Cellvibrio sp. PSBB006: one gene and its partner. The protein of the gene in region 1 purifies or fractionates together with the protein of each later gene. This does not show direct contact. Links are inferred from orthologs where the notes say so. Each region holds a gene or a part of one and is shown on either strand. Other genes may lie near its edges. The genes, in order: CBR65_RS05930 and CBR65_RS21575.

Region 1 (9,280 bases):
CCACCAATATCTTTTGCAACATGTGTAACGCTTCTTGTTGCATGCCACTTTCAATCGCTTTGCGGTCACGGTTCAATTCATCCAGTGACAACGCCATTTCCCGAGCAAGGGATGGACTGTCGCATAACAAACACTGAATGCCGAGCGACATATCATCCAATCGCCCCGCTGCATTCAAGCGTGGACCAACAATAAAACCCAGGTCGCCAGCCACAAGCTTGTGTGGGGTCCGACCAGCAACTTCAAGTAGCGCCAGGATGCCGGGACGCGCAACACCGGCACGCATACGCTGTAGCCCTTGCGCAACCAGAATGCGATTGTTGTGATCGAGCGGCACCACATCTGCCACTGTCCCCAGAGCAACCAGATCGAGGAAGCTGGCCATGTTCGGTTCAGGAATGCCGCTCTCGGCAAACCAGCCAAGTTGACGAAGTTCCGCGCGTAACGCGTTCATGACATAAAAAATAACACCGACACCAGCAAGATTTTTACTGGGAAATGGACAACCCGGTTGATTGGGATTCACGATCGCATCGGCGTCGGGTAATTCGCTGCCCGGCAAATGGTGATCAGTTACGATAACCGCGATGCCCAGCTCGCGCGCTGCCTGGACGCCTTCAATACTGGAGATACCATTATCAACGGTGATGATGAGGTCTGGCTGCTGAGCCGCAGCGACGGTGACAATTTCCGGTGTTAATCCATATCCGTACTCAAACCGATTCGGCACCAGAAAATCGACTGAAGGCAAACCCATAGCGCGCAATGCAAGTACAGCCAGAGCGCAACTGGTTGCACCGTCCGCATCAAAGTCACCCACGATCATAATTTTTGCCTGCGCCACCACAGCATCAGCCAATAAATTAACCGCCTCGGACAACCCCTTGAAACTGGGTTTTTGCAACAGTGTCAAGTGGTGTTGTAACTCTTCATCCTGTTTGACACCACGCGCACAGTAAACCCGCTGCAACAGTGCAGGCAGTTGGTTGTTCAAGCCAGCTGATACGATGGGGTCGCGACGGCGAATCACTTTTTGCATGAAAAAATCCGCTAACAATAAAAAACAAAACGCTGCTTCAGTGGCCCAAAGCAGCGTTCACAGGTTGAGCAGCAATCAGAATCAGCGACGCAAATTCTCAGCCATAAATTGCTGCACTTTTTCCAGATTCTGTGGCAATACCGTATAACGCTCCTCGCGTTCAAACAGATCAGCCATATGATGCGGCAATTGCGGATCGGCCGCCTGCCCTGCTTTACGCACCGCTTCCGGAAATTTGGCCGGGTGAGCAGTTGCCAGACACACCATAGGAATATCCTGACGGCGACGGGTTTGTCGGGCCGCTTCAACACCGATTGCCGTGTGTGGATCTAGCAGATACTCGCAGTGATCGAATACTTCACTGATCACCTTGATGGTTGTGTCATCACTCACGCGGTAACTGCTGAATAACTCGCGAGCCCGCCCCAGAGCCGTTTCGCTCAGCGACATCTCACCGGATTTGAAATTATCCATTAATTGGCGAATGGCGTTGCCATCACGGTCGTACAAATCAAACAGCATGCGCTCGAAGTTGCTCGATACCATGATGTCCATGCTCGGCGACAGGGTATGTTGCAGCTGATGTTTGCTGTGATCATTGCTACTGATACAACGATGCAGGATGTCATTACTGTTGGTCGCAATCACCAATTGATCAATGGGTAATCCCATACGTTTGGCGAGATAACCGGCAAAGATATCGCCGAAATTTCCCGTCGGCACTGAGAAAGACACCGGACGATGCGGTGCGCCCAAGGCCACGGCAGCGTAAAAATAATAAACGATTTGGGCCATGATACGCGCCCAGTTAATCGAGTTGACAGCCACCAACTGGCGCCCCTCAGGTAAGAAAGACTGATTACCGAAGCTGGCTTTCACCATGTTCTGGCAATCATCAAAATTACCTTCGAGGGCAATGTTGTGAACGTTAGTTTCCAACACTGTGGTCATCTGCCGACGTTGCACGTTAGAGACGCGATTGTGCGGATGCAAGATAAAGATATCGATGTTGTCGCAGCGGCGGCAGCCTTCAATTGCCGCTGATCCGGTATCACCAGATGTCGCGCCCATCACGACGACTTTCTGGTTACGCTTCTTCAGCAAATGATCTAGCAAATGACCGAGAAATTGCAGCGCAAAATCCTTAAAAGCCAGCGTTGGCCCTTGAAACAACTCCAGCACCCATTCGTTGTGGCCGGTTTGCACCAAAGGTGCGATGGCATCGTGACGAAACACGTTATAAGACGAGGCGATGATGCGCTTCAGTTCATCATCCGACAATGCACCCGCGACAAAAGGATTAATTACCTTGAATGCCAACTCCTGATAAGAAAGGCCGGACCAGGACGCAATTTCCTCGGCAGAAAATGTCGGCAGGCTTTCAGGAACGTAAAGACCACCATCGGGCGCCAGACCAGTAAGAACCACTTCTTCAAATGTCAGTGCCGGTGCCTGACCGCGAGTGCTGATATATTTCACGCTAATAACCTGTGCTAAAAAGATTGATAATTTATTTCAACGATTCCATACGAATACGCGTAACCGGTGCGGTGATTGAATCCAGTGTTTCAATCGTGGTGATCGCCGCCACAATATGTTTTTCCAGCGCACGATTGGTCAATAAAATCAGCGGTACGGTTTCTTCGTCATCTTTGGCTTCTTTCTGAATCAACGCTTCGATACTGATGCCGGAGTCACTGAGAATTTGCGCAACCTTCGATAAAACACCCGGCTTGTCGAGTGCCGACATGCGCAAGTAATACGCTGTTTCCACCTCTTCAATGGGCAGTATCGCTTTATCACGCAGGTTTTCCTGCTGAAAGCCGAGATATGGCACACGGTGCTCAGGATCTGCAGTTAACGTTCGTGCAACATCAACGATATCAGCAATTACTGCCGAAGCCGTAGGCTCAGCACCAGCACCAGCACCGTAGTATAGCGTCGGGCCAACCGCATCACCCTTGACCACAATAGCGTTCATAACCCCGTTAACATTTGCGATCAAACGTTTTTCAGGGATTAACGTCGGGTGCACACGCAACTCAATCCCATTCGGGCTGCGGCGAGCAATACCCAGATGCTTGATTCGGTAGCCCAACTCTTCCGCATAGGTCACATCTTGTGGCGATACGCGCGTGATACCTTCGGTGAAAACTTTATCGAATTGCAGCGGAATCCCAAATGCCAGCGAGGCCAGAATCACCAGCTTATGCGCGGCATCAATGCCCTCCACATCGAAGGTGGGATCGGCTTCTGCATAACCTAACGCCTGAGCTTCTTTTAAGACATCCTCAAATGCCCGGCCTTTATCACGCATCTCAGTCAGAATAAAGTTGCCGGTACCATTGATGATACCCGCCAGCCACTCGATCTTGTTGGCTGACAAACCTTCACGAATCGCTTTGATAATCGGAATACCACCGGCCACCGCAGCCTCAAATGCAACAGTGACACCCTTGGCGTTGGCCGCAGCAAAGATTTCGTTACCGTGATGGGCAATTAGCGCTTTGTTGGCGGTAATCACGTGCTTGCCATTGGCAATCGCTCGCAGCACCAGATCCTTTGCTACCGTTGTTCCGCCGATCAGTTCGACCAGAATGTCGACCTCAGGGTTGTCAGCGACCGCGAAGATATCGCGGGTTACATTAAACGAAGCGGTATCGCAGTTGGGGTTGTCGCGGCGAGCGGCAATCTGGGCAATCGTAATATCACAACCGGCTCTGGCATTAATAACGCGCCCATTGCGCGTCAATACATTAACGGTGCCACTGCCTACGGTCCCAAGACCGCAGATACCTATTTTGACCGGTTTCAAGATGGTGTCCCCTGCGAATAGAAATTGAACAGAAAAGCGCTCAACTGAGCAAAAGACGGCAACCTTACTGAGCTGTATCGAGAGTGTCAATCAGCCAATGGAAATCTCCCGCTTCGCCTGATGGCAAAGCGGGAGCAGCTTGCAGAATGGAATTAATTAAATACCCAACGCCTGGGCCATTTGCTCCGGAGGCATGTATCCCGGCATCAACCGACCATCGGGAAACCATACCGCCGGGGTACCGTTGACACCGATCTGGCCACCCAATTTGAAATCCTCTGCCACAGGGTTTTTGTCGCATTTGGCGGGCGGAACCTGCTGGTCATTTTTCAGGGCCGTCAGAGCAGCCTGTTGATCTTTGGAGCACCAGGCAGTCACCAACTTATCTGCTGAAGCGCTCGGAACGCCTGCGCGCGGGTATGCCAGATAACGAATCTCGATACCCAGGTCATTGTACCCAGGCTTTTTCTGACCCTGATCGTCGTAGGCATGGATTTGCTTGTGAAGCAGCCGGCAATAACCGCAATCGATATCGGTGAAGACATAGACCACAGCCTTGGTCTTCTCCTTGGGCTTGAAGATAATCGTATCTTTGGGGTCAATCTTGGACAGCAAACGTTTGCGTTCCTCTACCACGTAGGGATCTTCAAAACGGGAGAAGCCGTTTGCATCAATGGAGAAGATTTCACCAGCAATAAATTTATCGCCATCGGGAGTGACATACAGTGTTGGGCCGCCGGTAACCTGCACCTGATACAAGCCATCGATAGGTGCTGGACGGGGCTCACCAAATTGAATTTCGGGGCGCGCTTGTTTCAAGCGCTCGCTGATAATTTTCTCGGGCGACTTACGCGAAAGCATACCCGCACCACTGGCCTCTTCAGCCATGGATAACACGGGGACTGACAATAAAGCCCCGGCACTCAACAGGCCGATAATCGTTCTTTTAATCATAATCATGTCCTAATTGCGGCTAAGAAATTTCAAAATTTTGCCAATTGTAACGTCTAGTTTATTGTTAACCTCGGGGATGGTGCTCGGCATGCTGAGCTTTCATCCGGGTACGCGCCACATGGGTGTATATCTGGGTAGTCGACAAATCGCTGTGCCCCAGTAATAACTGCACAACCCGTAGATCTGCACCATGATTCAGAAGATGCGTGGCAAAAGCATGACGCAGGGTATGCGGCGACAAGGGTTTATCAATACCTGCAACCTGCGCCCAATACTTGATGCGATGCCAGAAGGTCTGGCGAGTCATCGGCTGAGCACGCGTACTGGGGAAGACTATCTCATCCGGGCAATTATGCAACAACATAGGTCTCGCTTCACGCAAATAGCGCGTCAACCAGGCAGACGCTTCCTCCCCCATGGGAATCAATCGCTCCTTGCTCCCCTTACCCATTACCCTCAACACATTCTGACGCAGATTGACTTGGGACATCTGCAAACTAACCAACTCGGTAACCCGCAAACCACAAGCGTATAACACCTCTAACATGGTGCGATCACGCAGCCCGATCGGATCATCCAGTGTGGGCGCGGCCAACAAACTCTCAACATCAGCTTCAGTCAAGGACTTCGGCAACGCACGCGGTAGCTTGGGGTTCTCCACCAACGCCAGGGGATTTTCCTTAACAGTTCCTTCACGAAGTTGGTAACGATAAAAGCCACGCACACAAGACAAAAATCTGGCTGTGGAGCGGCTGGAAATTTTTTGTTCGTGGCGATACGCCAGATAATGTAAAAGGCTTTGCGAGTCTACACTCAGAAGCCCCATTTCATTTTTATTCAACCATTGTGCAAACGCCGACAGATCGGCGCGATAAGATTCCAATGTATTTTGACTTAAGCCCTTTTCCATCCAGACTGCGTCCAGATAGTGCTCAAGCAGCAAAGAATCTTCATTTGACAGCATGCTGGGCCTTAATCAACCAGTGGCAATTGCGCTCAGGGAATATCTACCCGCTATTATTGCCAGCAGATAGGACAAACAACAACCGTATAAATTCAACCTGCCCTAAGAACAAAAAGGCCGGAGCAGTTTCCCGCTCCGGCCTTTTTGTTATCGGAAGATACTTTATCCGATTTATTACACCAGCTTCTCTTTAATACGAGCCGCTTTACCGGTGAGGTCACGCAAGTAGTACAACTTGGCTTGACGCACATCACCACGACGCTTCAGAGCAACGCTCTCTACTTGTGGGCTGTGGGTTTGGAACGTCCGCTCAACGCCTACACCGTGGGAAATTTTACGCACGGTGAAAGCAGAGTTCAGGCCGCGATTGCGCTTGGCAATAACAACACCTTCAAATGCCTGCAAACGCTCACGGTTACCTTCGATAACCTTTACTTGAACAACAACGGTATCACCCGGTGAAAATTCGGTGACTTCTTTTTTCAGTTGTTCGTTTTCCAGTGCCTGGATAATTGGGTTTTTGCTACTCATGGTTTTGCTCCTGAGAGTCTGTAGCTTCACAGCTAGAGTTTGTCGTTTTCAAGGTCTCGACGAAAGTCCGTCAACAGCACCTGCTGTTCCTCGGTTAATGTTATTACTTGCAATAAATCTGGCCGTTTAAGCCAGGTTCGCCCCAGCGCCTGTTTAAGGCGCCAGCGCCGAATCTGTTCGTGATTGCCGGATAACAATACATCCGGAACCCGCATATCTTCATATACTTCTGGACGCGTGTAGTGCGGACAGTCCAGTAAGCCTTCGGTAAAAGAATCCTGCTCAGCCGATTGAGCGTGATTTAACGCACCAGGTATCAAGCGGGTCACCGCATCAATCAATACCATAGCCGGCAACTCACCACCGCTGACCACATAATCACCGATGGACCATTCTTCATCCACCATCGTCTGAATCAAGCGCTCATCAATTCCTTCGTAGCGCCCGGCAACCAGAATCATGTTGGTGTAACGCGACAGCTCAACCACACCTTTCTGATCAAGAGGCCTGCCCTGAGGTGACAGGTAAATAACCCTCGCCGCTTCCCCGGCCCAGCTTTTTGCAGCCTGGATCGCATCGCGCAAAGGCTGCACCATCATCACCATTCCCGGGCCGCCACCGTAAGGGCGATCATCCACCGTACTATGGCGATCCGAGGTAAATTCCCGGGGATTCCAACATCTGATTGAAATCAGATCCTGCTTTACCGCCCGAGCAGTAATACCGCTCCGGGTTATGGCTTCAAACATCTCGGGAAAGAGCGTTATGACCGCAACTTTTAATGGAGTCACCACCATCGCCTCGGCTGAATGCTTCCCATTTATCGAGTCAGGTGTCGAGGTAGAAGGTTGCTGCTCTGAATGCACCAAACTGCCCTCTGTTCGCTCGCTCTAGAATTCCGGGTCCCAATCTACCCGCATTTCCCCCGCTGTCAAATCAACCGCGAGGACAAACTGCCCAGGCACATAAGGGATCAATCGCTCGCGCTGATCGATACTCTGGTCATCCGGCCCAACGACAATGACATCATTCGCACCGGTTTCCATTAACTTGATTACACGGCCCAGTCGCTGAGGCGAATCACCAAAGGTGGTAATAACCGCCAGGCCTTCCAGTTGATTCCAGTAGTATTCACCTTCATCAAGCTCCGGCAGCAGGTGGCGCTCCACCGCGATATCGACGCTGGTGAACAATGCCGCCTGCTCGCGATCATCAATACCTTTGATATGCGCTACAAACCCCTTACCGTGAGGTCGAGCTTCATCGACTTCGACCTGCTTCACACCATGCGCTGTTTTCAGCCACCACGGGTTATACGCGAACACATCATCAGCATTTTCGGTGTAAGAGTGGATCTTTAACCAGCCCTTCACACCGTATAACGCCGTAATACGCCCAATATTTACCAGATCCAATGTAGCGGTACTCATCAGGCGCAGGCTGCTTAGGCGGCCTTTTTACTGTCTTTGATCAATTGCGCTACGCGCTCGCTCATTTGTGCACCTTGGCTAACCCAGTGTTCGAGACGCTCGGTGTTAACACGCAGACGCTCTTCCTGACCACGGGCAACGGGGTTAAAGAAGCCCACGCGCTCAATAAAACGACCATTACGGGCGCTACGGCTGTTAGTGACAGTCAGGTGATAAAACGGACGCGCTTTGGAACCGCCGCGAGACAGACGAATAGTTACCATTGAGGTTTTCTTCCTGTTTAGAAAAATTCAGTACCGATCAAGGCGGTACCCTGGTTAAAAAAATAGTTACGCGCACGTGAGTGCAGCGAAAGGCGCGGTATTCTAAGGGAAAGGATCAGGTTTGTATAGCCTGAAGAATAGCTGCGAACAACCCATACGCTGTCCGCAGATTCAATAAACCAATTCAGCCTCAAACCATATCGTCAAAGCGATTCGTGAAGGCGAGATCAATGGGTCGGGCAAAGCCTGGCAGAGTCACAGACGTGTTATCCATGTCAATCTGGCTCTCGTCAATTAGCCCTTCGCCGAAGTGGTAGATTGTCTGGAAATGGCCTTTTAGCGCTGCGGCATCATAAGCCTCTACAGCGGCCCGCGTTTGTTCCCGCTGCTGGAAGTATTTGTCCATACGTTCAGCACCGTAGCGGCGAGACAACATTTTTTCTACAACCTGAGGGGCGATCACGCCAGCCGTTGCGTTGTTGCCACCAAAGCCCTTGGAGTTCAGAAAGATGACATCGAGGGGTTGATCGCGGCGATCCAGATCTTGCAGGGGAAACTGTAGCCGCTCAGCAAATACATCATCTGCCACCTTATCAACCGTTTTGATTCCCGGCACCATGCCGTACTTAAAGATTCCCAGGGACGTAATAAGCTGCTCCCCACTGGCTGGCGAGAGAGAGTGACCCACATAGGCCTTCACCGCCGATACCGGCCACTGCTTGATATCGAATACCTTGGCCACCTGATCAAAAATTTGCGACTCGGTGACTCGATTTTGTGGCGTGCTGGAGCCATGTGCCTGGACCATAGAGCGCTGGCGAATAGCTTCGTCACCCACGATAGCCCGCGCGGCGGCAACCGCTTTTGCCATGGTGATGTAATTGCCTGGCCCGGGAGCTGAGATAGATTTTTTGAAACCGTCTGCATTAATAAAAACGTCACTGACCGCGCCATGGATATCAGCACCCAATTCAAGGGCAAGGGCATCATCCATCAGGACAACGTATTGACTGGCTTCGGCAATAGTAAACCCGCAATTATCACCAAAAGGGCGGCTCGTGCGACGCGGATCAGTTGCATCAGCGCCATCGAGCTTTTTCAGCTTCTCCTCACTGGCAAGCGCACCCATGGTGGCATAACCATCGATAATTTCGGGGGTAATCGGTGCTTCCGCATTACCCACAATCGCCACCCGGCACTTACCACTGGCAATGTCTTCCACGGCAGCACGAAGGTTATATAAAAAAGAGGCACAGGCACCGGCTATCGCCCCGGTATGCCCCA
Region 2 (9,217 bases), 3.8 Mb from region 1 along the record:
AGGGTCCACATTGGGTGGAAAGATTATCATCAATCATTTGATGAAATACGATTGGATGAATGTGGAGTTGTATGGAAATTTTTTTTCCAACTATGGTAGTGACCGCAGCGATATGTGGAGCGAATTTGGTCAGGTTGTGAATGGTTTTTTTGTGGCTAATAATCAAGCTGCCAACCAGTTAGTAAGCGGGGCCAAAATAGCATTTGAATATATTTATTCTCTTTTGATTCGGATTCGATGAGCTGATGAGGATGATTAACAATGATTGAGAAAAAATCCCCCCATAAGCCTTTTGCAGTCACCCTGGATAATTGCCATGAGGAGCCTATTCATATTCCGGGTTCCATACAGCCTCACGGCATGTTGGTCGTGATTGGCAGACATGATTTTATTATTAAACAGGTTAGCGAAAATATTATTCGCTTTACCGGCGAGCCTGCCGATTTTTTCCTGGGCAAGAAGGTGACTGAACTATTGGGAGAGAGTTTTTATACGTTTCTAAATGTTGCGCTAAATTCTGAATCCAAATATGCCCGCACTGCTAACTCCATCAAAGTAAAGCTGTCGCCCAGCTTGGTAGAGAATGTGCTCTTTGATGCGGTGTTTCACTGTGAGGGTGACCTTGTATTGATTGATGTGGAACAGTCTCCGCAGGATATCAGTATTCAATATGCCAGCTATTATCATAAGATTAAGGAGTTTACGCGCTCCCTCAGTGAGCATGCAGAATTGCAGGCTATCTTTGAGCGTTCCGTAGCCGAGGTTCGGGATCTTACGGGATATGATCGGGTGATGTTGTATCGGTTTGATCACGAGTATAACGGCGAAGTCATCGCTGAATCCAAGGTGGATAAATTAAATTCTTTTCTGGGGCAGCACTTCCCGGAGTCTGATATTCCTGCCCAGGCACGTTCGCTGTATGTCAAAAACAAAGTGCGCATTATTGCCGATGTCAATGCTCAGCCCAGCGCTCTGGTTCCGCTGCTGCACCCGGATACAGACGGCCCCACTGATCTCGGGTTCAGTATGTTGCGAAGTGTATCGCCTATTCATATTCAGTATCTGAAGAACATGGGCGTTTGTGCCTCCATGTCAATCAGCATTATTGTGGATGATCACCTGTGGGGACTGATCGCCTGCCACCACTATTCTCCACATAAGGTTTCCGTTGAAACGCGAGAAGCAGCCTTGTTTCTCAGCGTACTGATCTCACACCTCATTACGACCAATGATCGTTCGCAAGCGCGATTATACGATTCCGAATTGCTGGCGTTGAATGCGCGTCTGGCGGAAAACATGGTGCAGGTTGTGAATTACGTGGATGGTTTGCGGAAGGACATTCCTGCGATGCTGGGGCTGGCCAATGCTGAAGGCGTGGTGTGGAATCTTGAAGGACATGCCGAAAGTTATGGTCGCACCCCTTCGGATGAGCAAACTGAACAATTGGTGGATTGGTTGTTTACCAAAGTCGGTAAGTCATTTTTATTTCACACGCACAAGTTATCCGATATCAATCCTGAGTTCCGTGAATTTGCCGGAGTCGCCAGCGGTATTCTGTTTATTGTCTTGTCATTCACGGATCGGCAGTTTTTTTTATGGGTCCGGCCGGAGGTAATGAATACCAGACACTGGGGTGGTAAACCGGAAAAGACGATCGAGTTCCTGGATGATGGTAGTCATCGATTGATGCCGCGACGCTCTTTCGAGTTGTGGAAGGAAAAGGTGCGCTTTACCTCAGCACCCTTCAATGAAATTGAAATTCGCAATGTGTTGAAATTTCGTAACACCATGCAGAATTATCTGATGGTGAACACAGAACTCTTGCGCGAGCGCAATGCAGACCTGGAACGTAAGATTGCTCAGCGTACCTTGTCACTTGAGCAGGAAATCCGCGAGCGCGAAAAAGTCCAGCAGGAGTTGGAGTTGTCGTTGCGTGCCCTGCAAGCGTCAAATAAGGAGCTGGAGCAGTTTGCGTATATTGCTTCCCATGACTTGCAGGAACCCTTGCGTAAGATTCAGGTTCTGGGTGATCGGCTGCATAATTTTTCCGATCAGCTGGATACGCGCAGTCAGGATTACCTGCGGCGCATGATCAAGGCGGCCAACCGCATGCAGATGTTGGTTGTAGACTTGTTATCCTTCTCACGTATTGGTGTCACCGGGGAAAGTATTCGCTACGTTAACCTGAATGACATCATGAGAGATGTGTTGTCCAATCTCCATGTTGCGATAGAAGAGTCAGGTGCCCAGATTCATGTCGGTGACTTGGGTGGCATCTGTGCCGACGCGGCGCAAATTAATCGGCTGTTCCAGAATCTGATGCAAAATGCTATCAAGTTCGTGCAGAACGGTGCGGTTCCCCAAATCAGTATCACCCGGGTTGAGGAAACTGCTGATACTGCCACCTTCGAGATTCGTGATAATGGCATTGGTTTTGAAAAGGAATATGAGGAGAAAATTTTCGGGCTTTTCAGCCGCCTGCATAAATCCAACGAAGATTATCATGGCACCGGATTGGGTCTGGCTGTATGCCGCAAGATAGTGGACAGCCACCGCGGTAAGATCTGGGCGCGTAGCGAATTAGGTGAGGGTACCGCCTTTTTTATTCAATTGCCGTTGCGGGGTGCCATGGATGCTGCAGCACCGGAAGAACAGGTCCTGGCTGATTCTTTTCTTGAGGATTAGAATGTCTTCCGGCATGGCTGAAGCCTCGTTAATCATCCGGTCACACAGCTGTGGTAAAGTACCGCCTCATTTGGCATCTCACTGACTATCTTTTGGTTTCATGATTATCAAGCTCATTAAATCTCTGGCGCTACTCGTCCTGCTGACGGCGTGCGCCACACAACAAACTGTTCACCGCAGCTGGCCCGAAGGCGCACCATCCCTTGCTTATTTTGAGCAGATTTACGCAGAGGATTTGCGGAATCAGCAGGAGCAAACCCTGGATGAATATCTGGTCTGGGTGAAACGCTATTACGAGGGATGGGAGCTGTACCGTCGCGGGTGGCTGGACGTGACGCAGGATCTGGTTGTGCAGATAGAGAATCCGCAAGTCGCGCAGGAAGTGGATACCAAGATGTACGCTGTTGGCCGCGCCATTGCCGGTGAATGGGCAAAAAAAACCAATACCCGTAAGATCTTTACCCGCCATGTGGCCATTTGGGGTAATGCCCTGGTGGAATCCATGAATCGCGATGAAGAGTTGAAACTCATCGATATCGTGCAAAACGATGTCAATCGATTATTGGCTGATACATTACCGGTGGATGCCATTACGGCTGATCGTTATTATGCACCGGATGAAGACGACGTCTTCAGTTGGTAAACGCCAAAAAATTTCCACCACATTCACCCCTTCGGTACCTGTATGGCCGACATCCTGCCCTTTAAAAGAAAGAGTCCTTTTGAAAAACACAAGGGAAAAACCTTATGTCGCAGTGGTTTTCATAAGTGGGCGGTGGTGAAGGAAAAGCAGTTTGACGTGAAGCAGGGAAAACTGGTGACTGTGTATAAATGTGAGCGATGCGGCGAACAAAAGGTAGAGGCTAAATAAATAAGCGATACGGACCGCTAAACGGCCCGTATCATTTACTTATTAATGGTGATGGCCGCCGGCGCCATGAGCGTGGCCATGAGCGATTTCATCCTCAGTCGCTTCACGCACATCAGTGACTTCCACATCAAAGTTCAGGTCAACACCAGCTAGGGGATGGTTGCCGTCAATGGTAACCTGATCGCCTTCCACACCGGTGACGGTGACGACTTGTAAACCGTGTTCGGTTTCGGCATGAAATTCCATACCCACTTCAATTTGATCAATACCGGAAAACATACTGGAATCCAGTTGTTGGACCATGGCATCGTCGCGCTCGCCATAAGCTTCGGCGGCAGCTACGGACACGTTTAATTTGTCACCCACCGCTTTTCCTACCAGAGCTTTTTCCAGACCGGGGATAATGTTTCCCGCACCGTGGAGATAAGAAAGCGGCTCCTGACCTTCAGAGGAATCCAACACTTTGCCAGTGCTGTCTGTCAGGGTGTAGTGAAAACTGGCAACGCAGTTGTTGGAGATATTCATAAAAAGCCTTTTGGGGTTGTGGTTTAAAGATGACGTCAATCAAAACGTTTAATTTTCTTGCCGTTGACTTCGGCTTTGCCGAGATAAATGGTGTAAGCATCGCCGTCTTCTTCCTGTTGCAGGCGCACTAACAGATAATCCCAATCCTTGGCTAACCAGGCATAAGTGACACGGTCGTCATTTTCGCGGCTGCGTTTGACTTTAACCGTATTCACCTTGCCCAAAGGGGTTTCAAGCATTTCTTCACCGACGATCTCAAAACCGTATTCTTTCAAGCGGCCGCCGTCGGCAATCTGGTAAACCAGTTCTTCCTTATTGTTGACCAGATCCTGTTGCAGTTGCAGCTGATAGCTGAGCTTATCTTGCACGCGCTGTGCGATATCCATCTTCCAGGTGGTATTTTGCACATTGTTGGTGACGGTTTTTGTGGCCCAGTCAAAAGTTAACTCTGCATCGCGATCACGACCGAGGACTCGGCGTGCGTATTTGTAATGCAAGGGAATGATCTGCTGCTTTTCTTCGTCGATACGCAAGCGACTGGTTTCGTCAATGCTGGCAAACCAGGACCGCGCAAAAAAACGCATCAGATAGGTGCCATCGTCTTGCGGTGTTAGCGAATGGGTGACGGTGACTTTGAAGCCCAGCGCGGTGGACGTGTATTCATTGGAGAAACTCTTGGGCAATTCGGCTGCACGGGAGGCGAAAGCAAAGCAGAGGGTAAATAAGAACAGTAAGACATGTTTTTTTTGCATAGTCAGGCAATCCTTATGATTCTGCGACGAATGGGTCTTCGATGAAAAATTCCGCAACGAATAGCTTTGCTGTAAAAAACGCAACAATCAGCGTTTGTGATGAATGCTACGGATAAAAAAGTGATCGTGGTTATTTCCGCTGGGCACACCCACCACATTGTCATGCATTGATTAGATAACCGGACGGCGGTAAAAGTTCGTTATCCAGAAATACCGCACCGTCATCCATACGCAAGCGACCTTCAGCAAACCATTTCACCGCAAGTGGATAAATAATGTGTTCCTGCTGTTGAACCCGTTTGGCGAGACTGACCGCATCATCTACCGATTCAATAGAAATTTTAGCCTGTATAACCGCCGGTCCACCATCAAGCTCCTCTGTGACAAAATGCACAGTCACACCGTGTTCAGCTTCACCCGCATCCAGCACCCGTTGGTGGGTGTGTAAACCCTGGTATTTGGGCAGCAATGAGGGGTGAATGTTCAACATGCGTCCCGCATAGTGTCGGGTAAAAGTGGTGGTAAGGATGCGCATGAAGCCGGCGAGCACGACTAAATCCGGTTGATAGCTGTCAATCAGTTGCGCCAACTTTTGATCAAATGATTCACGATCATCGAATTGTTTGTGATCCAGAACCAGAGCGGGAATACCGGCTTTTTCGGCGCGTTCCAGGCCGAACACGGCAGGGCGGTTGCTGATGACAGCGGCAATATCGATAGGCAGCTCAGTGTTCTGCATGCCGTCAATAATTGCCTGTAAATTACTGCCGCTGCCGGAGATCAATACAACAACACGTGTGCGTGGTGAACTCATTAAACGGCCAGCCCCTGTAACTCTACCTGCGCTTCATCCGCTTGCGCCTTGGCGATATAACCCACAACAAAAGGTGTTTCACCGGCGTCTGCAAGAATCTTCAATGCGTTGTCTTTTTCATCGTCAGGCACAGCGATAACCATGCCCACACCGCAGTTAAAGGTGCGGTACATCTCCCGCATTGCTACGTTACCACTGCGTTGCAACCATTGGAAAACAGCGGGTAACTCCCAGCTTTGGGTATCGATAACGGCTTTGCAATCATCCGGTAAAACACGCGGTATGTTCTCAGTCAGCCCACCGCCGGTGATATGTGCAAGTGCATTCACACGGGATTCTTTAATCAAGCGCAACACGGATTTGACATAGATACGTGTCGGCGCCATCAATGCATCGCTCAGCGGTTTGCCACCACAATCCTGGTTCAGATCCGCTTTGCTCACATCAATGATTTTGCGCACCAGAGAATAGCCGTTTGAGTGCGGGCCGCTGGAGGTTATGGCGATCAATGCGTCACCGGCTTTAACCTGGCTGCCGTCGAGAATTGCGGACTTTTCCACCACGCCAACGCAAAAACCGGCCAGATCGTAATCCTCGCCCTCATACATGCCGGGCATTTCGGCAGTTTCGCCGCCGACCAATGCGCAACCTGCCATTTCACACCCGTCGCCAATGCCGGAAACAACCGCAGCGGCAACATCGACATTGAGCTTGCCGGTGGCGTAATAGTCGAGGAAGAACAGCGGTTCGGCACCGGTTACCACCAAATCGTTGACACACATAGCCACCAGGTCGATGCCGATGGTGTCATGCTTGCCCAGATTCATAGCCAAACGAAGTTTGGTGCCCACGCCGTCGGTACCCGAAACCAGAACCGGCTCGCGATATCCCTTGGGGATTTCACACAGGGCCGCAAAACCGCCAAGACCTGCCATCACCTCAGGGCGGCGGGTACGTTTGGCTACCCCTTTGATTCGCTCGACCAGGGCATCACCGGCATCAATATCAACGCCGGCATCTTTGTAACTCAGGGAAGTGACAGGAGGTTGTTGTTCGCTCATAGAGTGGGATTCGCTCGCGCAGAGGGTTTCAAAAAAAGGCCGCCATTCTACCAGCTAATCGCTGCTTAGGGTGGTATTGATGGCGCGCGCTGGCCGCAAATATCGAATCAGGTCGCTTCGTTCCGCGCTATTGCCTGCTACAATGCCGAACTTTCGCCGCGCTGTCTGATCAGCCATGCGTATATTCTTTTCACCAGGATTGTTTCAGGGGCAGATTTTGTTACGACTTTTGACGTTTTTGCTGCTTAGTGTCTGCACAGCCACCAGCATGGCCGAGCAGGTAGTCCAGGTATATCGTGCGGAAGCCCTGGTGACCTCCCAGTCTCAGGCAGAGCGCAACACCGCCATGCGCGTCAGCCTGGGTGAAGTTATCTGGCGAGTGTCCGGTGACAGCGCCGCTCTGGAACACCCCAAGGTGCGCGAGGCATTGAGTCAGGCCCAGGGTTATCTGTATGAATACAGCTATGCCTCTACCGACGAGCAACTTGAAGTCGAAGGTCAGCAAGTTCGGGCGATCAAGCTCATCCTCAAGTTTTCCCCTCAAGCCATTGAAAAGCTCCTGCGCGAAGCACGCTTGCCGTTGTGGCCAGCAAATCGCCCCAAGTTGCTTGTGTGGCAAATCATGACCGATGCTTCCGGCACCACTCATCGGGTATTGGAAGATGAAGCGCGTAAGGCGCTTTATGATCAGGCAGCCTTGCGCGGCATACCCTTGTTGTTGCCTATGCACGATTTTGAAGACAACATCGCCCTCGGTTCGGACAGCCTATGGAATATGGATGACGCGAGCATTCGTGCTGCGTCAGAGCGTTATAAACCAGACGCCATTCTGGTGGGGCGCTATCGTGAGTCCGGTGGGTTATGGCGTGCCAACTGGCAGCTGTTGCACGCTTCTGCGAACCAGAGTTTTGATACGCAAAGTGCCGAAATCCCCAGTCTGTTTGTGCAGGCCATCAATACCACCGCCGACTATTTTGCCCGGCTTTATGCCATCACCCCCAGCGAAGGCGGTTCAGGTGCGATTGTCATTCGGGTTGGGGATGTGCGCGACTTTGCGACCTACAAGAAAGTGCAACGTTACCTCGAAGGTCTGGCGATGGTCACCTGGGTGGAGATGATGACCGCACAACAGGATCGCCTGTTGATCCGCCTGCATACCGAAGGTGACCTGTCGTTGTTGCTCAGTACCCTGGAATTGGGGAAAAAGCTTTTCCCGGTGGAATCTGAATCCATTACCGTGCAACCCGTAGAGGCCTATCGACCTCCGGCAGCAACCAATGGCATGGATACTGGCGCCGATGGTTTGGGTGGCAGTGAACTGAGCGGTTTTCCCCAGGCACGCGGTTCCCTGGCTAATCCACTGGTATATCGTTGGCAGGATTGACCGTGAGTCGGTGGATGATCTGATGATGACGCATATACCACAACAATTATCTCTGGGGGTCAGTCTGAATGATGACGCCACCTTTGATAATTTCTATGCTCCTGCCGGTTCTCACAATGCGGAAGTGGTTGCCTTTATGCGTGACCAGATCTCAGGTGGTCCGACAGAAGTCACCAGAGAAACCTTTGTGTATCTCTGGGGCGCCTCCGGCAGTGGACTGACGCATCTTTTGCAGGCCGGTTGTCACTATGCCCAGTCGCGGGGAATGAGCATGCAGTATCTGCCACTGGCAGATCTTGCGGGTTATGCGCCCGCCGAACTTTTCGCTGATCTGGGGACGCTGGATTACTTGTGTATCGATCATTTGACGGCGGTCGCGGGCCGCCCGGACTGGGAGTTGGCGTTGTTCAACCTCTATAACAGTCTGCGCGAAAGTGGCAAATGTCTGGTGGTGGCCGCTGAGCAGAGTCCCCGCGAATTACCGATTCATCTGGAAGACCTGCGATCACGATTACAGTGGGGGATGACTTATCAGGTCCAACTGCTGAGCGACGACGAAAAGCAGGAAGCTTTACAGCGTCGGGCCCGTGCCAGGGGCATGGAATTAAATGACGAGGTGGCCCATTACATCCTGCAACGTCTGCCGCGTGATATGAATGAACTCTTCCGCCAGCTCCAGCGTCTGGATCATGCCTCCCTGGCAGAGCAACGCAAACTGACCATCCCCTTCGTGAAAAAAGTGCTGAATATATAGCCCCCGCCATCGGGTTTCAGAATAGTCATACCTGCATCGGAAACATCCCTTCGACCGCTTTTACGCATTGACAAAAGTTCGGGCGCTTTCTGTTCGCTTTTCTTTTAGGTTTTTAGCCCCTGGGGTCAAGAAGTGTTATTGCGCTAAGAAATACCTGATGAATCGCGCACACTAGGCGCCCTGAAACCTTGAGATAACAACATAAACTCAACCAGATCGGGCTCGCGCCTGATCGATCTTTTGGAGTATGCCCATGAATCTGCGCAAACTATACCTATCGATATTAATGGCCTGTCTGCCTTGGCTGTTGGTGGCCTGTGGTAGCAAAGGTGGTGATGGCGATCAGCCGCCTCAGATCAGTTCATCTGCCA

Evidence for each region.
Region 2: the proteins of CBR65_RS05930 (region 1) and CBR65_RS21575 purify together in Escherichia coli (affinity purification with mass spectrometry, with the first as the bait; 2 studies listed by BioGRID). This does not show direct contact. The link is inferred for Cellvibrio sp. PSBB006 from one-to-one orthologs.

Annotation. Positions count from the first base shown.
Region 1 is NZ_CP021382.1:1,417,468-1,426,747, forward strand. Bases 2,910-5,833 are described here. They hold CBR65_RS05930 (DsbC family protein), read right to left. Parts: upstream 4,809-5,833; coding sequence 4,011-4,808; downstream 2,910-4,010. Other genes in these bases: CBR65_RS05925 (homoserine dehydrogenase), read right to left, coding at 2,910-3,854; xerD (site-specific tyrosine recombinase XerD), read right to left, coding at 4,873-5,772. In the rest of the region: single-stranded-DNA-specific exonuclease RecJ, read right to left, coding at 1-1,039; thrC (threonine synthase), read right to left, coding at 1,121-2,518; more of CBR65_RS05925, read right to left, coding at 2,550-2,909; rplS (50S ribosomal protein L19), read right to left, coding at 5,947-6,303; tRNA (guanosine(37)-N1)-methyltransferase TrmD, read right to left, coding at 6,336-7,094; ribosome maturation factor RimM, read right to left, coding at 7,194-7,733; rpsP (30S ribosomal protein S16), read right to left, coding at 7,748-7,996; CBR65_RS05960 (beta-ketoacyl synthase), read right to left, coding at 8,187-9,280. UniProt on the Escherichia coli protein: Acts as a disulfide isomerase, interacting with incorrectly folded proteins to correct non-native disulfide bonds.
Region 2 is NZ_CP021382.1:5,172,724-5,181,940, forward strand. What follows is about bases 2,341-5,201. They hold CBR65_RS21575 (peptidylprolyl isomerase), read right to left. Parts: upstream 4,082-5,201; coding sequence 3,599-4,081; downstream 2,341-3,598. Other genes in these bases: CBR65_RS21560 (ATP-binding protein), read left to right, coding at 2,341-2,685; CBR65_RS21565 (hypothetical protein), read left to right, coding at 2,786-3,328; CBR65_RS21570 (hypothetical protein), read left to right, coding at 3,371-3,556; CBR65_RS21580 (DUF3108 domain-containing protein), read right to left, coding at 4,117-4,833; purN (phosphoribosylglycinamide formyltransferase), read right to left, coding at 4,994-5,201. Also shown: CBR65_RS21555 (biliverdin-producing heme oxygenase), read left to right, coding at 1-241; more of CBR65_RS21560, read left to right, coding at 262-2,340; more of purN, read right to left, coding at 5,202-5,647; purM (phosphoribosylformylglycinamidine cyclo-ligase), read right to left, coding at 5,647-6,708; CBR65_RS21595 (DUF2066 domain-containing protein), read left to right, coding at 6,926-8,092; DnaA regulatory inactivator Hda, read left to right, coding at 8,115-8,846; CBR65_RS21605 (glycoside hydrolase family 9 protein), read left to right, coding at 9,100-9,217. UniProt on the Escherichia coli protein: Folding helper with both chaperone and peptidyl-prolyl cis-trans isomerase (PPIase) activities. Chaperone activity prevents aggregation of unfolded or partially folded proteins and promotes their correct folding.